3 regions of the Endozoicomonas sp. ALB032 genome follow, and region 1 is predicted to be linked to each of the others. Evidence: predicted binding sites of a transcription regulator. Region 1 holds the regulator's gene; each other region holds the start of a gene.
The links. Region 1 encodes PhoB, which activates phosphate uptake and scavenging genes when phosphate is short. Its sites were predicted from a motif close to TGTCATANNNNTGTCANA; they were not measured.
Positions count from the first base shown of each region.

Region 2: the regulator PhoB is predicted to act here: its motif matches at 5,602-5,619, upstream of ACO6VG_RS09195 (choice-of-anchor I family protein).
Region 3: the regulator PhoB is predicted to act here: its motif matches at 3,087-3,104, upstream of ACO6VG_RS04805 (PstS family phosphate ABC transporter substrate-binding protein).

Region 1 covers NZ_JBLYNW010000001.1:2,173,367-2,180,728, forward strand. Annotated here, with positions in the region: gene ACO6VG_RS07730 (chorismate--pyruvate lyase family protein) at 136-786, shown strand; gene ubiA (4-hydroxybenzoate octaprenyltransferase) at 1,001-1,888, shown strand; gene phoB (phosphate regulon transcriptional regulator PhoB) at 2,218-2,907, shown strand; gene phoR (phosphate regulon sensor histidine kinase PhoR) at 2,952-4,271, shown strand; gene ACO6VG_RS07750 (hypothetical protein) at 4,712-5,134, opposite strand; gene ACO6VG_RS07755 (SpoVR family protein) at 5,736-7,271, opposite strand; gene ACO6VG_RS07760 (YeaH/YhbH family protein) at 7,286-7,362, opposite strand, start outside.
Region 2 covers NZ_JBLYNW010000001.1:2,545,871-2,553,232, reverse strand. Annotated here, with positions in the region: gene ACO6VG_RS09230 (RING finger domain-containing protein) at 1-488, opposite strand, end outside; gene ACO6VG_RS09225 (fructose-bisphosphatase class II) at 633-857, shown strand; gene ACO6VG_RS09220 (hypothetical protein) at 1,003-1,578, opposite strand; gene ACO6VG_RS09215 (fructose-bisphosphatase class II) at 1,709-1,951, shown strand; gene ACO6VG_RS09210 (RING finger domain-containing protein) at 2,080-2,667, opposite strand; gene ACO6VG_RS09205 (hypothetical protein) at 2,839-3,252, shown strand; gene ACO6VG_RS09200 (YgiW/YdeI family stress tolerance OB fold protein) at 3,382-3,738, shown strand; gene ACO6VG_RS09195 (choice-of-anchor I family protein) at 3,838-5,550, opposite strand; gene ACO6VG_RS09190 (helix-turn-helix domain-containing protein) at 5,863-6,177, shown strand; gene nhaA (Na+/H+ antiporter NhaA) at 6,287-7,362, opposite strand, start outside.
Region 3 covers NZ_JBLYNW010000001.1:1,444,030-1,451,391, forward strand. Annotated here, with positions in the region: gene serA (phosphoglycerate dehydrogenase) at 1-577, opposite strand, end outside; gene ACO6VG_RS04785 (DUF4404 family protein) at 820-1,080, opposite strand; gene ACO6VG_RS04790 (fumarylacetoacetate hydrolase family protein) at 1,234-1,896, shown strand; gene ACO6VG_RS04795 (response regulator) at 1,966-2,358, shown strand; gene ACO6VG_RS04800 (acyl-CoA thioesterase) at 2,373-2,774, opposite strand; gene ACO6VG_RS04805 (PstS family phosphate ABC transporter substrate-binding protein) at 3,188-4,153, shown strand; gene ACO6VG_RS04810 (Na+/H+ antiporter family protein) at 4,212-5,534, opposite strand; gene ACO6VG_RS04815 (RING finger protein) at 5,710-7,251, opposite strand.

The DNA of each region.
Region 1 (7,362 bases):
TAAGTCCGGTCGTTATAGGCTGGCTGTAGCTTATGAAGTCAGAAGCCTCGCCTGACAAGGCGGGGAGTGTCAAGGTGAGCTGCCTTGTTTCCTCCCGGGGCAGTTCTGGAAAATTGGATTTGTGCAGCAGGAGTGATGGTGCCTTTTATTGATTTTTCAGGCTTATCCTGGAAGCCGAGACATTATTTGAAACAGCAGATTCCAGAGCCCTGGAGAGACTGGCTGCTGGACAGAGGTTCCCTGACTCAGCGTTTGAAACATGAGTTTGACGGCGACTTCAGGGTTCAGGTTATTCGTCACGGGACCTTTATGCCGACCTGTTCGGAGCTAAAGTTTCTCAATAACTATGAACAGTCAAAGGCTACGTCCACGTCTGGTGAGTTGGCAGGATCATTCGAAAACAGACATTGCAGCAAAATGGCTTCTATCAGGGAGGTTCTGCTGATCTGTGGTGGCCGACCCAGAGTGTTTGCACGAAGTGTATTGCCTCACAGCAGTCTTATTGGCACGAACAGAGAGCTGCTGCAACTGGGCACTAAGCCCCTGGGGGAGTTTTTATTTAATCATCCCGGTATGCGTCGGGGACCATTTGAGGTAGCGGAACTGCCGGCTCGTCAGTTTAATCCTCATCTGGTTGAAAAATACTCTGATGAAACAGCCTGGGGAAGGCGGTCGTTATTTTATTTGCACGAAAAGTCTATATCTGTTTGTGAAATCTTTTTGCCGGACCTGTCTGAACAGACAGAGAAGCACTCCAGAGTCATGTCGAAGCATCCTGAACCCTGAAGCTCTACAAGAATGATTGTTTGTCGAAGCACTTACCTCGTGAAATATAGAGATTTCCGCAGTCGGTCTGGTCATGGCCTGATTGAGAACCTGGCCTGACCTGATAAACTGGCGATGCGGGTCATGATTCAGGGCGATGAGCAATAAGAATCTCAGCGATGATAATAAAGATGCAGATAAGCAGCTAAATATTATGATGCAATTCAGAAAACCAATGGCGGTATTGGCAGGCACTGAAGTAGTTCTGCAACGATTTCCCCGTTTAAAAGATTTCTTACGGCTGGCCCGGCTGGACCGGCCTATTGGTATTTATCTGTTGTTCTGGCCTACTATGTGGGCACTCTGGGTGGCGGCAGAAGGTGTACCGAGTCTGAAGAATCTGGTGATTTTTTCGGTCGGCGTGGTTTTGATGCGCAGTGCAGGCTGCGTTATTAATGACTTTGCTGACAGGAAAGTGGACGGCCATGTTAAGAGAACACAGCATCGACCGCTGGTAACGGGTAAAATTCAGGAAAAAGAAGCGCTGATCTATTTCTCCGGTATGGTACTTTTGTCTTTCATTCTTGTACTCTTTACCAATACTCTTACCGTCCAGCTCTCTTTTGCCGGATTATTGCTGGCCTCGGCTTACCCTTTTGCCAAAAGACACACTCATCTGCCTCAGGTGGTTTTGGGGGCTGCTTTTGGCTGGTCGATACCCATGGCTTTTGCGGCTCAGAGTGGCTCGTTGGGAAACATCGTCTGGCTGATGTTTCTGGCCAATCTCTTCTGGACAGTGGCTTACGATACTCAATACGCCATGGTGGATCGTGACGATGATCTGAAAGTAGGTATCAAGTCCACAGCCATTCTATTTGGCGAGATGGATAACCTGATTGTTGGTTGCCTGCAGGTACTTACCCTGATGACACTGGCCATGGCAGGCCATCAACTGGAGTTAGGTGCTCTCTATTATCTCTCATTGTTGGCTGTCGCAGCCCTTTTCGTTTACCAGCAATGGTTAACCCGTCGTCGTGAGCGTGAAGCCTGCTTCAGGGCGTTTCTTAGTAACCACTGGGCCGGAGCCATTGTATTTGCAGGTTTCGTGTTGAGTTATCTTTGATCTTCAATCCGGCTTAGAGCCCGGTAAGTATTGCTACTTATGGTGGCTGTGGGGATAAATGGCGAAAAGCCTTACCCTGTAAACCCTGAGGGATCTTTTTATTTTTAAGCTGCAATATCAGCCTTTAGTGTGTCATCTGCCTGTAACATTTCAAAGGTGTAATGTCCGGTGTATAGTGCGGTTGATCAAAGTAGTGAGAAGCAGCCTGAGCGATAGGAAAGGTGCTGTCCTGAGACACTACCATCCTGATATAGCCCTAATGAGCTTCAGCTGATAGATGCCAGAACGTCACCGCCGAAATCGAATCGACAGATAACAGGTAGAGATTAATGCCAGGAAAGACCATTCTGATCGTAGATGACGAAGCACCGATTCGCGAAATGGTGACCGTTGCTCTGGAAATGGCAGGGTATGACTGTCTTGAGGCAGCAGATGCCAGAGAAGCGCACTCTCTGATTGTGGATAACAAACCCGATCTGATCTTGCTGGACTGGATGTTACCAGATGTCTCTGGAATTGAACTGGCCCGTCGTCTGAAGCGCAATGAGCTGACCTCTGAAATACCCATTGTTATGTTGACGGCCAAAGGTGAAGAAGACCACAAAATCCAGGGACTTGAAACCGGTGCCGATGACTACATCACCAAGCCTTTTTCTCCCCGCGAGCTGGCTGCTCGTTTAAAAGCGGTTCTCCGTCGTACAGGCGGATTTGATAACCAGTCTCCCATTGTCATCAAGGGATTGGAGCTGGACCCTGTCAGCCACAGAGTCTCTATTGATGGCTCACCTGCTGAAATAGGACCTACCGAGTACCGTTTGCTGCAGTTTTTCCTGACGCACCAGGAGCGTGCCTATACCCGTGGGCAGTTACTGGATCAGGTCTGGGGTGGCAACGTTTATGTGGAAGAGCGAACCGTTGATGTACACATTCGACGCTTGCGTAAGGCCTTAGGTGATAACTACGAAGCCTTTGTGCAAACGGTTCGTGGTACTGGATATCGTTTCTCAACGAGGGTGTAAACCTTTTATGCTCAGTGCTCAGCAGTTATCTGGCCGGGAGTAATATGACAACAATTTCAAAAACCCATTTGCTGAGCCGCATGATCGCCTACGTGATTGTCGGGTTTTCCCTGGGCTGGTTGTTTGGAGAGCCTTTTTTAGGACTCTGTGTGGTCATGGGAGGTTATTTTGTCTGGAGCTTCCGTCAGCTTTTCAAGCTGCTGGACTGGCTGAATGACCCCAAGGCCAGGAGCAAAGAGCCTCCTGAGAGTAAAGGGTTCTGGGGGCAAATTTTTGATGGTATCTATCGATTGCAAAAACAGCACAGTCGTTCCCGGCAAAAGCTGGCCGGAGTGATTGAACGTGTTCAGGAATCAACTGCTGCGCTGAACGACGGTGTTGTAATGATAGATAATCAGAGCAACCTGGAATGGTGGAATCCCGCCGCTGGAACTTTGATAGGGCTTAAGACGCCTGACGATCAGGGGCAGTTGATTACCAATCTGCTACGTGATCCAAGGTTTGTCGACTACTTTGAGCAGGGTGGTTATCAAAAAGCTCTTGAGATCCCCTCGCCAATCAACCCTGATCATCAACTGCAATTTAATATAACGGTTTATGGCAAAGGCAATCGTCTCATGACCGTTAGAGATGTCACGCGCTTGAATCAGCTGGAAGTCATGAGAAAAGACTTTGTTGCCAATGTCTCCCATGAACTGAGAACACCACTGACGGTTGTGTCTGGATACATCGAAACCATGCTGGACAGTCTGGGCCCGGATTCAGGTCTGCCCCCTGTTTGGGAAAAAGCACTGAACAGGATGCAGGAGCAGTCGCTGAGAATGCAGAATCTGGTGGCAGACCTGCTGTTGCTGTCCAAACTGGAGTCGGCTGAAGCTCAGGCAGACGAGAATGGGGTTCATGTTAAAACCCTGCTCAGCAGTATCGTTGAAGACGGATGTGCGCTCAGTGGTGAAAGCCAGCATCAGATTTCTCTGGATTGTCCTGAAGATGTCTTTTTGGCAGGCAGCAGTAATGAGTTGCGCAGTGCCTTCTCGAATCTGGTCTTTAATGCCGTGCGCTATACACCCGAGGGTGGCAAAATACTTGTGCGCTGGTGGCAGGACGGGGAAGGCGGACATATGATGGTAGAAGACAATGGTGTCGGTATTGATCCAATGCATATTCCGAGGTTGACTGAGCGCTTTTACCGGATTGATAAAAGTCGTAGCCAGAATACCGGGGGAACGGGGCTTGGCCTGGCTATCGTCAAGCACGTCATGCTGAGACACGGAGGCAAACTCACGATCAGCAGTCACCCAGGAAAAGGCAGCCGCTTTATTTGCCACTTTCCGGAAAAATGCCTTGAGTTGGAACACTCATGAAAGCAGAAAAGGGCCGGTGGCACCTTTTCTGCTTTTAGGACTACCATCAAAAAATGAATAATCTTTTCATGGTTTCATCATTCGCGAACAGTCTGTTGTACTACAGACTGATCCTGACTATCTTTACTCTGAAACGCTAATCCCCGGGAGCTGGCAGGGTGGTGGATTTTAACCATCCTGCAAAGACCGGGCTTGCGTATTTGTATTTTCTTTACTAGTTTGTATCTGTCTCTTGAACACCTGCTGTGGGGTGCACTGCGGGCTGTTGGTCAGAGTGTTGATGAGAGTGGTCCCACCTGAGCACTCTGTAATGGGATCCCCAACTGATTACTTCGAGTCAGAGGGGGAGGTTTTTCAAAGAATGATACTTTGATCCATTGGTGTCTCTATTCAAGAAGTTGCAGACCGGGCATGAACCCGAAATACTGACGAAGGTAGACTTACTCTTCGCCAACGACGCATTCCAGACGTTTTTTGCCGGTGCGGTCCAGGTAGCTTTGGAAGTCACGCGGCAAGCGCCCTGTGGTAGAGCCATCCCATTGGACAGTGTCGCCGGCTTCTGTCTGGTACTCAAAAGTAAACCTTTGTACATTACGACGACGTTTTTGAGTCGCTATTTCCAGATGGTCCAAGTCTTCCATTGAAATGCCGCGTTCGGCCATGATCTGCTTAACGGCTTCAATGTTTTCGAGTTTGGCTTGACGCTCTTCGTCAATCTTATTGCGGGCTTCAACTTTCTCCTGCATTACGTCCTGCATTCTGGAGATGATACGCTCAAGATCTTCGACATGAACATCTTTAAACAAAGAGCGGATACGAGTTTTACTGCTCAGGCGGTGATGAATTTCTTCAAAAACGTTCATTCAGGAACTCCCAATTCAGACTAATTCGACCGGGTATTAATGGTTATCAATGACGGAGGTAACTATTTATACAGGAAGCTTTAAATTGATGGAAGCATTTAATGTGCTTTTATGGACTATTTAAATAGATTTAATAACGCTTTATGTGATGGTAGGAATAATTTTGTGCAATACATAAACGGTTATGAGTCATCAAGACATGCAAATGAATTGAATTGCTTTGAGTGGGTATTGCTTGTTTTTAAAAAACAGCCATTCAGCCGTGCATCTGACTCTTTGAAAATATCGTTAATAGGCATCAAGCTTCTGGTTATCACCGTAGTCAGTATTTTTTGCATTGAACGGAAGGGCTGGTTCTTTCTGTCGTGGCAGCGGGGATTCGGTTTTAAGTGGATAGGATATGTGGGGCCAGAAGCCTGCCGGACTTAAGGCCGTCCCAAGCAGCTACTGCTCCTGCATCCATGCAGTCGTGAGGTTGCAATAGCAACCCTTGCTGCGGGGTGACCCGGACGGAGGCTTAAGTCCGGGAGACTCTCGGATGGCTTTTTAATTCTTATTAGTTTTCAATATAAAAAGACCCTCGTCTTTCAATCAGATCTTTTTAGTGAGACTTCCCGGAATCTTTTTTATCCGGGCACTGATAGCTTTTGCTTACCTTGTTATCAATGGTCACCGACTCCAGTTTGACATCAAATTGCCAGAGCCGGTGTACGTGCCTGAGTAATTCCTCTGTACTTTTATCCAGTGGACGTCCCTGGTGCTGGTAATGTCTGAGAGTCAGGGTTCGATCGCCACGCACATCCACATCAAAGACCTGGATATTGGGCTCCCGGTTGCCAAGATTGTATTGAGCAGCCAGCGACTCCCTTACTTCTTTGTATCCGGTGCTGTTATGAATCGCATCGACTTCCAGGTAGGACTTGCTTTCGTCATCCAGAACCGAGAAGAGTCTGAGTTCTCTCATCACCTTGGGAGACAGGAATTGCAGAATAAAGCTTTCATCCTTGAAGTTTTTCATCGCAAAATGCACGGTTTCCAGCCAGTCACTGTCGGCAATGTCCGGGAACCAGTGTCTGTCTTCATCGGTAGGATTTTCACAGATTCTGCGAATATCCTGAAACATGCTGAAGCCCAGTGTGTAGGGGTTGATGCCGCTGTAGTGCGGGCTGTCAAAGGGAGGCTGGTATACGACACTTGAGTGAGAGTGCAGAAATTCCAGCATAAAGCCATCGGTGACTTTTCCTTCATCATAAAGCTCATGGAGAAGATGGTAGTGCCAGAAGCAGGCCCAGCCTTCGTTCATCACCTGGGTTTGACGTTGAGGGTAATAGTATTGGGATACTTTCCTGACTATTCGCAGCAGTTCACGCTGCCAGGTTTCCAGCAGTGGCGCATTTTTTTCCAGAAAGTAGAGAATGTTCTCTTCCGGGTCTTTAGGAAAGCGTTCAACTTTTTTCTCTTCTTTGTCTTCCGTCTTTGGAATAGTGCTCCAGATGTCGTTCAGGGTTCTCTGAATATACTCTGCTCTTTCCTGCTGGCGCTCTTTTTCCTGTTCTGCTGAAAGTGGTCTCGGGCGCTTGTAGCGATTAACACCCTGGTTCATCAGGGCATGGGCAGCGTCCAGAACATCTTCAACCGCTTCAACGCCATATTTTTCTTCGCACTCAGCAACATAACGCTTGGCAAACATCAGGTAGTCAATAATGGATTCGGCATCGGTCCAGGTCTGGAACAGATAGTTACCTTTGAAGAATGAGTTATGACCATAACTGGCATGGGCCAGTACCAGAGCCTGCATGGTCATGGTGTTTTCTTCCATGAGATAAGCAATGCAGGGGTTGGAGTTGATCACAATTTCATAAGCCAGCCCCATGCGGCCGCGCTGATAATTCTGTTGGGTATGGAGAAACTGTTTGCCAAAGCTCCAGTGACTGTACATTAATGGCATGCCTGTAGAAGAGTAGGCATCCATCATCTGTTCGGCACTGATGACCTCAATCTGGTTCGGGTAAGTGTCGAGCCGGAACTTGTCTGCCAGCCGCGCCAACTCACGGTCGTATTCCTGAATGAGATCAAAGGTCCATTCTGAACCCGTGGAGATGGGTTCTCTCTCTTTAATATCTGTAACCTCACTCATGGCGGATGCCTCACTTATACGGTTTCTTTTTTCTCAAACAGACGACGGAACACCGGATAAATGTCATTCGGTGTTTTGATCTGTTGCATGG
Region 2 (7,362 bases), 370 kb from region 1:
GTAGCAACACCAGTAGCAAAACCAGTAGCAAGTTCGACAGTCAATTGACGCTCCCATTCATGAATACTCACAAAACCGCCGATAGTACAACTAATAAAAATAGAAGCGCCAATCCCAGCATCGTTCTCATCTGCAACTACTGCAGCTAAAGTTGCGGTAGCCCCGCCAGCAATCCCAACAAGAAGCGAGGGATTTGGGTGAACAAACATGTCAACAGTCATGTCAACAGTCTCGCGAATAAATTTAATAGTTCTTTCCAAAATAACTACCATGCGTTCATGCAATGGAATTTTCCCTATCTTTTTTAAATCAATATCAGTTAATTCTTTTCGACAGAAGTGGCAGTTTTTTTGGTCATTCCTTGCCAACCATTTCTGCATGCATGATTTACCAAAAGCATGCCCGCATTTTAGTTCGATGCTGTCGCAATTTGCTGTGTCATAACATATTGCGCACTTAATATTATCAACTCTGCAATCACCATCCATAGCAAAACCCCCTATTATACTTTTGGCTTATTACATTATTAGATACTTATTTTTGGTTTTAGTTCCTTATAAATACTTGGATTTTTAACTCGTTCTGTCATCAAGGTGTTTTTTCTCTCCCGGAAGGCGATAGATAATCCCCTTTTGGGCGATGAGGCAGGACATCAACAGGATCTTGCTTTACTGGCTGACGACACCCCGGCCACCGGTATTACCAGGGGCGACCTGCTGGAAGGTGTTTCCCGCCAAGGTAATATCGCAGAAACCGAAACACTGGTGATTCGTGGTAAATCCCGTACGATCCATCGTATCAAGTCTATCCACTATCTGGATCGTAAAGATGACGACATCAAGGGTGTCATCCTTTAACTTTGTTTTCCTCCGAGCCATTGTCTATTGAAAACAGAAATGATTCCTTCCTTCTTTTGTTCATGGCTCTTGTCAATTAAATCTGGCACCAGTGACTGAGGGATGAGCCAGGAGAATATGCTTCAAAATTGCTCAGCAAATCATTTTAATGATTTCTTACGAGATAATTGGCAGCAACCTTGACAACAGACACGGTAGCTAAACAGACAGCTGCGGGCTTTCCCATAAAGACAGAAGTAGCAATACCAGAAGCAACACCAGTAGCAATACCAGTAGCAAGTTCGACAGTCAATTGACGCTCCCATTCAAGAATACTCACGGAAACGCCGGTAGTACAAGTAATAAACATAGAAGCGCCAATCCCACCATTGTACTCATCTGCAACTAATGCAGCTACAGCTGCGGTAGCCCCGCCAGCAATCCCAACAAGAAGCGAGGGAGTTGGGTGAGCAAACATGTCAACAGTCTCGCAAATAAATTTAGTAGTTCGTTCCAAAATAGTTACCATGCGTTTCTGCAATGGAATTTGTTCTATCTCTATATCATCACCAGATAATTGTTCTCGACAGAGATGGCAGTTTATTTGGTTACTTCTTTCCAGCCCTACCTGCGTGCATGATCTACCAGAAGCATGTCCACAATCTAGAGTGCTTGGAGTGTTGCTTTCACAATGTTTTGTATCTTGACATATTGTTCTTATATCACCGTTAAGACTATTCATATCAAAGACCTCCTATTATATTTTCAGTTGGTTTCAACATTATTAGATACTTAAATTTGGTTTTAGTTCCGTATGAATACTTGGATTTTTAACTCGTTCTGTCATCAAGGTGTTTTTCCTCTCTTGAAAGGTGGTAGATAATCCTCTTTGGGGCAATGAGGCAGGACATCAACAGGATCTTGCTTTACTGGCTGACGACACCCCGGCCACCGGTATTACCAGGGGCGACCTGCTGAAAGGTGTTTCCCTCAAGGGTAATATCGCAGAAACCGAAACACTGGTGATTCGTGGTAAATCCCGTACGATCCATCGTATCAAGTCTATCCACTATCTGGATCGTAAAGATGGCGACATCAAGGGTGTCATCCTTTAACCCTGTTTTCCTATGAGCCATTGACCATTGAGAATAGTCAGTAGCTCTCCTGCCTCATATGCTGCATCTGCCACGACAGTAGTAGAGGGAACAGCCATAGGAGTACGCGTCGAAATTGCTCTGCAACATTAAAAATCGTTTATTCCGAGATAATTACCAACATCACAGATAATAGTCGCGGCAGTACACCCGATAGCTAAGCCAGCACCCGCATAATTCCCGAAGACAATGCCGGTAGCAACACCGGTAACGATACCGGGAACGACACTGACATGCCTTTCAGGCTCACTAGCAGCCCAGACACACGCGATAAGAGACCCAGTCACGGCCGCAGCGGGAGGTACAACATCTACCCCGCCAACCCCGGCAAAAGCAGCTCCGGCAGCTCCGGCAGCCCCGACAGCAAGCCCGACAGCAGCCGAAGGAGATACTGGAAGAGATAATGCCACAATAGATTGGAACAAAAATTTAATCGTTTTTTCCGGAATAGTTACCACACGTTCCCACAACGAGGTTTTTTTTATCTCTTTTATCTGATCATCAGTTAATTGTTCTCTACAGAAAAGGCAGTTATATTGATTAGTCCTTTTCATCCATTGCTTTATGCATGATAAACCAAAAACATGTCCGCATTTTAGTTTGATGCTTTTGCACTCTACTGCGCCAAAACAAATTGAGCATTGAGTAGTATCATTAACACTGTGATTACTTTCCATACACCCCCCCTGTTATATTTTTTTCCCATTACATTCTTAGATATTTAAATTTGGTTTTAGTTCCTTATAAATACTTGGATTTTTAAATCGTTCTGTCATCAAGGTGCTTTTCCTCTCCCGGAAGGCGATAGATAATTCCCTTTGGGTCTTAAAGCATTGCACTGAGCAGCCGTGACAGGTAGCGTTAAAACATTGACTCAATGGATTGAGCACATGTTAACGACACTGCCGCGCCTCCTTACGATTTTTTTATCGCTTCTGCTTGTCAATCTGGCCTGGGCATCGGAACCCGAGCTCTGGTATCAGAAGGTCTGGTGCGAAGGTAGAGGCGGAGAAGTTGAAGCCAGACTCGACGACGGTAGACGTGTCGATTGCATAACTGACCTTCACGCCATCGAAATGGATTTTGCCAACAAATGGCCTGAAGCCATCGGCCAGTCTCTTGCCTATGGAATGCTGACCAAAAAACAGGCTGGGATTGTGTTGATTCTGAGAAAACCATCCGACCATGAATATTGGGAACGCTTACAACAGGTTCTGGAGCACTATAAACTGCCGGTTACTACCTGGAAGCTTGGCCCCTGAAGCCACAGTTTTTTCTTTTATGAAAAAAGTTTAATGATTCACTCATCTTCCGGTTAACTGCTTTCGATTAATCTAAGCCCACCTTTTACACAGATACCCATTTCGAAAGAAAAACCGGAGATTGAAACCATGAATAAGACACTATCTGCTTTCCTCGCTGCTTCAACGATCGCACTGACCACTGGCAACGCATTTGCTGAATACACCGGCCCCATCAGCACACCCAGGATCAATGATGTTGCTTCCATCATCGAAAACCCGGTTGATGACTCCCAGGTGGAACTTACCGGTTACCTGACCAACAAAATCGACGATGAAACCTACACCTTTTCAGATGGCAACGACAGCATTCAGGTAGAGATTGAATCCAGAGACATGCCTCAGGTGCAGATCAATGAAAAGACCAAAGTTAAGATTTTGGGCGAAGTAGAAAGCGGTGCTTTTGAAACAACCGAGATAGAAGTCGAAAAAATCACCGTCATCTGAACAGAGCTTCACTTTAAACAAGGGTTGCCGGAAATTCTCTGGCAACCCTCAACCCTTTGAAGACAAAAACGATAATAATCTACCGAAAGGCACGTCTAATCAATCTACCTGATATACCAGTGTAGAACCAGAGACTTCATGACCGATTATCAATAAAGGCTTTCCAGTTGGACTGTCAGTGGCTTCTACAAACTTCATACCCTCCGGAGAAACATCCCCCGCTTTTTCTGGTTCTTTCTCAGTATCAACTGAAAAATCACGGTTGTAGACATAGCTGACAAACTTGGCTTTTTCAGGATGAGTCACGTCGTACATCAGGACACCGCCGGTTCGTTCCAGACCAATAAACGCATATTGACGTCCATCAATCTCACCCACAGCCAATGCCTCTGGCTCAGGGCCTTTGTCGTCACTGCGGTTATCACCTTTGGTTTCTTCGTCATTATTGTTGAAGTGTTTACCCAGCACAGCAGCCGTCACTTCTTCAAAGTCGCTGCCTGAGTCATAGACCAGCTCACCTGTTTCGTTCCAGATAGAAAATGAGCGTGCTCCGTAGGAGTAAAGTTCTTCAAACTTGCCGTCGTTATCCGAATCACCCAGAGTGTTGGTAATTTTCAGACGAGCCAGCTTTTTCTGGTCTTTGGCTGCTTCAGCGTTAGGGTGCTCCAGGGCCACCTTAACCTTTTTGGTACGAACTTCTTCTGTGAACCCCAGGCAACCGTCTTCATCATCGTATTTCAGACCACCAGAAGCCAGACATTGAGCTTCAGAAGCAGCTTTGTACCAATAATCTCTGGCATCACCTTCGTTGGCTGTTACAACATAGGTTTTACCTTCTACGGAATAGGTAGCGATGGTATCTGGCTGATACATACCATAGACACCACTCCATTTTTGCAGATTCACACCACCGTCTTTATTGCTGGCATCCATCGCAAACTGACCATAATCCTTGTAACCAAGGGGAACAATAGAATCAATGCGAGCATTGGCAATATCAACCAATGCCAGGGCATTGTTTTCCTGCAGAGAGACGTACGCTGTTCTGGAATCATCAGAAACGGCTATGTACTCGGGCTCAAGATCCTGAGCCACAGAAGCATCACGACCAAAAACCCTGACATCCTCTGGCAGCTCACTGTTTCTGGAGTACCCCTTGTTGAAAGCAGTGAAAGTAGCATGACGTGGTTCTTCCAGTTTGCCTTCAGAGGTAACCTTGACGACACTGACTGAACCTTCCGGGTCAATTTTGTAATCCGATGAGGGTTCACCTTCGTTTGCTGTCAGCAGGTATTTTCCATCGGGCGTAAAGGTCACCATATCAGGCAGTGCACCTACAACCTTATAGTCACTGAATACAGCGCCACCTTCAGAATCGAGCTTATAAACAATGACAACGCCTTTCTTTTGTTTGTCACTATTTTCAACAGCAACAGCCAGCAGATCGCCATGAACAGAAACGCTGTTGGCGGTGCCCAGCTTCATGCCGTCAATACTGGATTCAAGATTGATCTTGCCAATTTTGAGTATATTGGAATCCATGGTCGGATCAGCCAGTGGCTGCCCCTTGAGTGATTTACCGCTGAGAATATCTACGGTTTTATCCAGGGCGTTGACAACATAGATAGATTGACTGGCTTTATGCCAGGCCACAATCTCTGCAGCCCCTTTATGGTAAGTGCCAGAAGCATATCGAGCGATCGGCTCCATGGTGGGATGGGAAACTTCAACGTTTTCCTGAACCATTGAACAGCCAGCCAAAATGAAGGGAGCTGCCAGAGTGATAGCGTTGCGAGCGAGTTTCAGTTCCATTGAGATTCCTGATTTTATTCAATTTGATCAGGGCTTTTTATAACGGTTACAAATGACTATTTAATGACATTGTTGACACAAAGACGACAAAAACTGGCTTTTCTCGTCCCACCACTGGAGAGGCTATAGCATAACAATAACAACTCAAACCTTTCAGCGTGCGGGGTACGCATTGCTGTCAAGGGTAAAGACAGGTGTGGCTATTTGCGGGTCTATTATCCGGGAGGCTGACCCTTTACAGCAAAAATGAAATGGCAAACCTGGCTACCAGGCGGAGGAAGCAGTTAAGACTATTTATGGAGGCATGGCGTAATGAGCAATCGTGATTTATTCTCGGAACTCAGCTCTGCTCTTGCTGAAGCCAGGGAGCACTCAGAAGGTAAGTTGACGCTGAGAAGCCATCAGGTAGACGATAAAGGCGAGTTGAGCATCTCACCAGATGAGATTGTCGGTATTCGTGAAACGTTTAATATGTCCAGAGGCGTGTTTGCACGCTTGCTGCATACCTCTGTCCGCACCCTGGAGAACTGGGAGCAAGGGCGCAGTGTACCCAATGGTCAGGTCGTTACCCTGCTTAGGCTGGTCCAGCGCCATCCAGAAACTCTTTCGTATATTGCGAGTCTTTGAACAACACTTTCAAGGAATTATGTTGCAATGGCGAGAGCCGTAACTATATCCCTAAAAAACAAACCCGGAGCCAACTCCGGGTTATTCGTTCTCAGATAATAGTCTGACTTCAAGCCTGCTCAGCAGTAGCCTTTTCATCAGCCTTTGGAGAAGCTTTAGTCAAACAGATAAAGCCTGCAATACCCGCGATCAGGGAGGCAATCAGAACCCCTGCTTTTGCCAGTACCAGATCATTGGGGCTGCCAGCAAATGCCAGCTCTGATATGAAGATAGACATGGTGAAACCAATTCCGCCCAGGAAGGCAACACCGACAATATGCAGGAAGTTACATTCGTGTGGCAAATCACCCCATCCCAGTTTCCAGCCTACCCAGGTAGCACCGGCAATACCAATTAACTTCCCTAATACCAGACCCAGAGTAACACCCAGAGTGACGTTATTGAAAATCTCGGTATCCCCGGAGAATACATTAAAGGGTATACCGGCGTTAGCCAAGGCAAAAATAGGAATGACGATATAGGTAACAGGCAGGTGCAGACCCGTTTCTATTTTCTGCAGTGGAGCTTCTGCAAGGCGGGCACCATTACCCAGAGCCCGAACGTAAGCCAGCACTTTTTCATTTCGCAGAACATCTTCACCAGGGCGGTAACTCCGGTCAAATCGTCGAATCAGATTTTTTACCTGAAAGCTGAATGCAACTGGATCGTATTTGGGTTTTGCCGGTATGGCAAAAGCGGTAATAACACCAGCCAATGTCGCATGAATACCTGCTTCGTAGAGCTGAAACCAGAGGCCCGCACCTATTAGCAGATAAGGCAATGGACTACGAATACCGGAAGCATTGAGAACCCATAATAATGCAGTAAATCCTGCAGCCCATAGCAAAGCAAGCTGATTGATTTCGTTGGTATAGAAGACGGCAATGATCATGATAGCGCCCAGGTCATCCACAATGGCCAGGGCCACCAGGAAGGTGATCAGGCTTTTAGGAACACGACCACCCAGCAGCGCACAAGTACCAACAGCAAAAGCAATATCCGTTGCCATTGGAATGCCCCAGCCGTCTGCAGCAACACCGCTCGGGTTGATACCGGCATAGATCAGTGCGGGCACCACCATACCACCAATCGCCGCCATGATAGGCAATACGGCATGCTTGAGGTCGGAAAGCTCACCGACAAGGA
Region 3 (7,362 bases), 730 kb from region 1:
GACTGGCATTACCGATGGAGAGCTTGGTCACCACATCGTAGTAATAAACGTCCATGCCCATAGATTCAGCCAAAACACTTAGTTGGCTTCCGATACTGCCGTAGCCAATAATACCCAGCTTTTTACCGCGAATTTCATAGGAATTGGCGGCACTCTTCTGCCAGCCACCCCGGTGAGCAACGGCATTCTTTTCAGGCACACCCCGCAACAGAAGAATGGCCTCAGCCAGAACCAGCTCAGCAACAGAGCGAGTGTTGGAATAAGGTGCATTAAAGACCGGGATTCCCCGTGACGTAGCAGCATCCAGCTCTACCTGGTTGGTACCGATGCAGAAACAACCAACAGCGATCAGCTTCTGGGCTGCAGCAAAGACGTCTTCACTCAGCTGGGTTCGGGATCGAATGCCTACAAAGTGCGCTTCGGAAATCCGCTGCTTCAGCTCATCGTCTGGTAAGGACTTGGAAACATAATCAATATTGGTGTAGCCGGAAGCTTCAAGCACTTCCACAGCAGACTGATGAACCCCCTCCAGAAGAAGGAATCGAATCTTACTCTTGTCCAGGGAAATAGAGGGCATAACAATAGCTCGGATGTCTTTTAATCTACCTTGAAAAGTACTTCAGCCAAATTGAGTGGGAAATACTGTCAATGGCTGAATACAACCCGAGTCATCTGGTTTCAGAACCGACCGGGGTGTGGATAATAGCATAAAAAAGAGAAAAACCCTTACCTTGAGTGTATGAATCAGATGTTCCTTGTCCAATCACCACTACAGGACTTAAACCTCGCGTGCAGAGCAGTTATTATGTGTTTTCTGTTTCAGACACCTATGCTTGATAGCGTAGTCAGAATCTGTCTGATGGCCTGAGACAATGCAGGATGTTGTTCGGAAAACTTGATCGCTTCCTGCTCGAGCTGTTCGTTGTAGTCCTGCAGAGGAATATCGCCCTCTGCCTGAGCCAGAGCCAGCTGCAGTTCATCGGTAATTTGCTTGAGAGCCCCTGCAGTACATTCGTCCACAGGCTGTCCTTCAAGCAGGTCATGCAGATTCTGGATATTCAGGTGGAGTTCTTCAGACATGACGTGCTCCTGTGATCAGGTTAATCTGGAAAACACAATATTTGTACTGTGAATGATAGCTTCAGCAGTCGTACCCGGCTGATAAATACTAGCGATGTGCCAGGCCATGAGCAAAATAAAAACACAAGAACAAACAAGCAAGAAGGACGCCCTATGAAGTACAGGCATCACTGGCTAAGTGGCGACCGCATTGATCTGCCGGCCGGCAAAGTGGTGTGTGTCGGCCGAAATTATGCCGAGCACATTCGGGAGTTGAACAATCCGCTGCCCGACGATCCCGTGTTGTTTATCAAACCTTCAACATCACTGACAGCTCTGGAAATACCCTTTGCCATTCCCGTCGATCGCGGTGAAGTTCACCACGAAACAGAAATAGCAATTCTGATGGACACCCGACTCCAGAATGCCAGCGAGAATGAGAGCATTGATGCCATCAAGGCAATAGGGCTGGCATTGGATCTGACACTCCGGGATGTTCAGTCCCGGCTAAAAGAAAAAGGACTGCCATGGGAAGTGGCCAAAGCCTTTGATGGCAGCTGCCCCGTTTCAGGGTTTATTGCCAAAGAGCACCTGCCCGATCTCGATAACATTCACTTCAGCCTTAAAATTAATGGGCAGACACGTCAGGAAGACACTTCAGCCCATATGCTGACCTCAATTCCGGGGCTGATCAGCTACATAAGCCGTCACTTCACACTGGAACCCGGCGATATTGTCCTCACTGGCACTCCGGCCGGCGTTGGTCCTCTGAAGCAGGGAGATCGGCTGGAATTAGCTATTACTGACCGCTTTAGTCTGGCAACATCCTGCATTTGATCCTAAAGAACCCGGCACTTCTTCAGATATTGACTGTAGAGAAATCAGGCCACAGGCAAAGGAAAGCCAGTGTCAGTCAGGGAAACCTACAGCGTCCATATTCTGGTGGTGGAAGATAGCCAGGTAAACCAGATGGTGGTCAAAAAGCTGCTTGAAAAATTGGGCTGCAGCTGCAAAGTGGCCCAGAATGGTCAGGAAGCACTGGACATTCTTGAGACTTCAGAGGCCTTCAACCTGATTCTCATGGATTGCATGATGCCCATCATGGGTGGTCTGGAAGCCACTGAAAAAATCAGAGCCTCCGGGCAACACTATGCCGGAATACCGGTTATCGCTTTCACAGCCAACACCTCGGAATCGGATAAGATTGCCTGTAAGTCTGCCGGTATGGACGATTTTCTGGACAAACCTGTTTCACTTGCATCTTTATCAGAAAAGCTGGTTCTTTGGACCCAAGACTGAAACTGCCTCAAATCCTAAGGGCTTTTGGCGCTCTGGATTCGAGACGTTCTGCCCTGTGTATCAATGGCTACAAAAACCATATTGGCTTCAGTCAGCTTGGCGCGACCGTGTTTATCTTCCACCCAGGCTTCAACGACCACCCGAATTGACGTTTTGCCGACCTCTGTCACCCGGGTGAACAGCGCAAGAATATCGCCCATTTTAACTGAGCGCATAAAACTCATACTGCCGATACTAACGGTGACAACACGTCCTGTGGCAATCTTTCTGGCCATGATTGCGCCAGCCTGATCAATCTGCATGGCCACCCAGCCACCAAAGACATCGCCTGTCGTATTAACAGATTGGTAGTCTGCCAGCACTTTCAGCGTCAGTTCTCCCTGAGGTCCGGGAGCAAGATCATTATTCAGTTCCATATTGCTCTCTAGCACTTGATGTTTTTATTTTTTTGGCGCAACCGACTCTGAAAATCCCTATATATAATGTCAGTTGTTTCTTGCGCCCGCGATCTTCCTGATCGTGAAGCTTTTCCAGCTGAAGGTATTTTACTTCTCTTCTCAGTTAGCGTTGTAGCTAAAACACTCAGCGAATAGAAACTGGCACAGGAGGCATGCTTTGCAAGCCGGGCTCGTACCTGTCTTGGCATTTCATCAGTAATCTACAATCAAGTTGGAATTAAAGTCAGTGATTTTACATTATGACTATTGCGAATATAAAGCTTCACTGTCGTTCATATAACTGTCACATTTTCATCTTATAGTTCTTGCCAGTAAACAAATGCCTGTAGCTGTATAAGAGAGGCTAAAAAATCCCTTTAGGAGAGATACGAATGAAGCTTAAAGCTCTAATAACAACAATTGCCCTTGCGACCGGAATCCAGGCTGCCTCTGCCAGTCAGATTGACGCTGAGATCCCCACTTATAAGAAAGCCAGTGGTGTATCAGGCAATCTGTCCAGTGTCGGCTCTGACACTCTGGCTAACCTGATGACTCTGTGGGCAGAAGATTTCAAGCGTGAATATCCTAATGTGAACGTACAGATTCAGGCTGCCGGTTCTTCTACTGCACCACCCGCTCTGACGGAAGGAACGTCCAACATCGGCCCCATGAGCCGCAAGATGAAAGACAAGGAACTGGAAGCTTTTGAGAAGAAGCATGGCTACAAGCCCACTGCTGTTCCGGTTGCCATTGACGCTCTGGCTGTTTTCGTCAATAAGGACAACCCAATCAAGGGTCTGACCATGGCTCAAGTGGACGCTATTTTCTCCTCCACCCGCAAGTGTGGTGGCGACAAAGACATCAGTACCTGGGGTGCTGCCGGTCTGGACGGAGCCTGGAAAAACCGCTCAATCCAGTTGTACGGCCGTAACTCTGTATCCGGCACTTACGGTTACTTCAAGAAGAAAGCCCTCTGCAAAGGTGATTTCCGTAACAACGTAAATGAGCAGCCTGGTTCTGCTTCTGTGGTTCAGTCTGTCAGTGCATCTGTAAACGGCATCGGCTACTCCGGCATCGGTTACCAGACTTCCAGCGTACGTACTGTACCTCTGGCCAAGAAAGCCGGTCAGCCATTCGTTGAGGCAACGCCCGCTAACGCTGTCAACAACTCTTATCCACTGTCTCGTTTCCTGTACGTGTACGTTAACAAGCAGCCCAACAAGAAGTTGTCCCCTCTGGAAGGCGAATTCCTGAAGATGGTACTGTCTCAGCAGGGTCAGGAAGTCGTCGTTAAAGACGGTTACATCCCTCTGCCTGCCAAGGTGGTTGAAAAGTATCTGTCTGAACTCGATCTGTAATCACAGATTCATGAGTGATCCACACGGGGCCATCTGGCCCCGTTTTTATGGCGGGTACTCAAAGAATCATGGCGGCAATCCAGCCAAAAATAATCATCGGAATATTAAAGTGTAAAAAGGTGGGAATCACCGAATCCCGGATGTGGTCGTGCTGACCATCCACGTTCAAGCCGGCAGTGGGACCAATGGTAGATTCTGAAACCGGGGAGCCTGCATCACCTAATGCTCCTGCGACTCCCACAAGACAGGCTATCGCCAGTGGCGTAAATCCAAGTTCCATGCCCAGTGGCACATAAAGGGTGGCAATAATCGGAACCGTAGAGAACGAAGAGCCAATACCCATAGTGATCAGTAACCCGACCAGAAGCATAAGAATGGCCGCAAGAGCCTGACTGCCTCCCACAAACATCTGTACCTGACTCACCAGCTCTGGAATATCACCTGTTGAGCGGAGCACTTCCGCAAAACCTGCGGCCGAGATCATGATGAAGCCAAAAGCTGCCATCATGCGCAGACCCTCATTGAATACCTCATCTGCTTCCCGCCAGCAGACGACTCGCCCAATGACCATGGTAATAAAGCCCAGTGCAGCAGCGAGAACCATGGACCCGGTTGTCAATTGACTCACCAGCACCAGAACAATGGCTATGACAGAGGTAATAATGGCAGGCTTGCTTAACTGAATATCTTGTTCATGAATCAAAATGGTCTCTTCTACACGATAGGTTCTGGACTTTCGGTAACTGAAAAAAACAGCCAGCAACAACCCCAGGAACATACCCAAAACGGGAATCGCCATCGCCAGCGGCATCTGGCTCAGTTCAATATCCAGCCCATTCTCCTGAAGGTTGCCACCAAGAATCTGATTCAGATAGACATTGCCAAAGCCTACAGGAAAAATCATATAGGTCGCGGTAAGGCCAAAGGTAAGAAGACAGACCACCTGACGACGATCAATCGCCATAGCACTGAATACCGATAACAAGGGAGGAATCAGTATGGGAATAAAGGCTATGTGGATAGGTATCAGGTTCTGGGAAGAAAAAGCCATCAACACAAGCGCCAGAAACAGGCTGTACTTTAGCTTCACATTATTGTGCGAGTTGTTGCTGTTCTTTACTTTGCGGATGATCTTTCCAGCCATCCACTCAGGTATGCCGGAGCGGGCGATGGCCACAGCAAAAGCACCCAGCATGGCGTAACTGATAGCAATGCCTACGCCACCGCCCAAACCTCTGGAGAATGCCTCCAGAGTCTGGAAGATATCCAGACCACCGATCACTCCCCCGGCCAGAGCCCCCACAAACAGTGCCAGAACCACATTAACCCGCAACAAGCTCAACGCGAGCATGACGGCAACCGCCAGAATCACTGCGTTCATATTAATTCCAAATTGTATTTTATCGTTATAACGGCCAGCGGCTATCTATAGTGAAGCATGGACAATAGCGGCATTACCAGATTGTAGTTAATTGGTTTATTTTTCGCGCAAATAGAGAATTAGCAGGCCAAATAACTATAAAGTGAAGAAATATCCCTGAAAACGCAGGCTGGAATCAATTCTCTGGCGAGTTGCTCTTATATTGATCAACTAATGGCCTGAGTGCCCGTGCCTGCTGAGCAATGGTCGGATCACCGCTATCTTCTGCATTGCTCAACCTTACATAGACATTATTGTCATCTTCAGGCCAGCAGGTTCTTGTTCCTGTCTGCATTTGTAATACCAGATGTTGCACAGAGAACAAATGAACGGTTGGCTCAATGGCTCGTGCCCGCTCAGCAAGGTCCCGATCATTGCTTCGCTGTGCACTACTCAACCTTGTATAGATATATCTGTCATCATCAGGCCAGGTCTCACTCCCCGCCTGCACTTGTGCCAACAGATGCCGCACAGAGTAATAATTAACCAATGGCTCAAGTGCTTCTGCCTGCTCAGCAATGACCAGATCATTACAATCCCTTGCAATACCCAACCATGTATGGATATAACTGTCATTCCAGGCCTCATCCTCTGCCTGCACTTGAGATACCTGATGCTGTACAGCGTACAAATTAGCTAATGGATAAATTGCCCGCGCCTGCTTTGCAATGGCCGGATCAGGGTTGTCTACCAGCATTCTCAACGACCCTAGATGGATAAAACCCTCACATCCGGGCCAGGTTCTATTCCCTGCCCGCACTTGCAACACCAGACGCTGCGCAGAGTACAATTTTACTAATGGATAAATTGCCCGTGCCTGCTCTGCAATGGCTGAATTATTACAAAATAGCGCAGCATTCAACCTTACGAAGATACTATAGTCATCTTCAGGCCAGGTCCCTCTACCTAGCAGCATTCCCATCACAATATGAATCACCTCTTGCAGTCCTTTCCGGATCTCTTTCCATGTCAGAAAATCACCCAAAGCGCTCTGATCATGCCGACAATATGGGCAGAAACGATTCCCTTCCATGTTAACTTCTCCTGTCAGCCACCGTTTCAGGCATTCCAGATGGAACAAATGCAAACATGACGTTTTCATCACGTCGTCAGATTGTTCTAAATTAAGCAGGCATACGCTGCAAGTTTCCCCAACATATTCAACCCCCTGCGCTTCTTCAAAATCATTCGAATCAGATTGAGGCAGCATAAATACCGGATACAACATAACTGTTTCTGGCTGATGCATCTGCCCATGACCAGACAAATCTTTCCCCGATAGTTCAGCAAGCAGTTCCGAGGCATCTAACGGCACCCGACTGAATAACGACCTGTTGAATGCCATCTTCTGTGTAATACCTGCCAAAGCCGCAGATAAATCTTTGTCACTGACGAATGGTCTGGATTGACCGGAAGTGGTGGGATATCCATTATAAAGCCATTGTTTCAGCCGCTGGCCGATCCTGAACAGAACTGACAGGTAATCAAACTGCCAGTCAGGCATATTAAACAATCCCTTGCCAGGGATACCCGGCATAAATGGTGGAGGCGGTGGGTCGGGTGGAAATCCGCCTCCTGATAATCGCAAGGCCGATTCAGGTGTTGATGTGGGCCATTCTGGCAGTGCAAAGCCTGTGCTATTTTTCTTTCTTTTCTCAGGAACAATCTCCGAAGACATTAGCCACTGCCACAGAGATGACAGGAGTAAAACGGGCTGCTGGAGAAATGAGCCTTTAACGTCATCAGTTGACCTGGGCAAGAGCAGAGAGCCTTCAGGCACAAAGCAGAC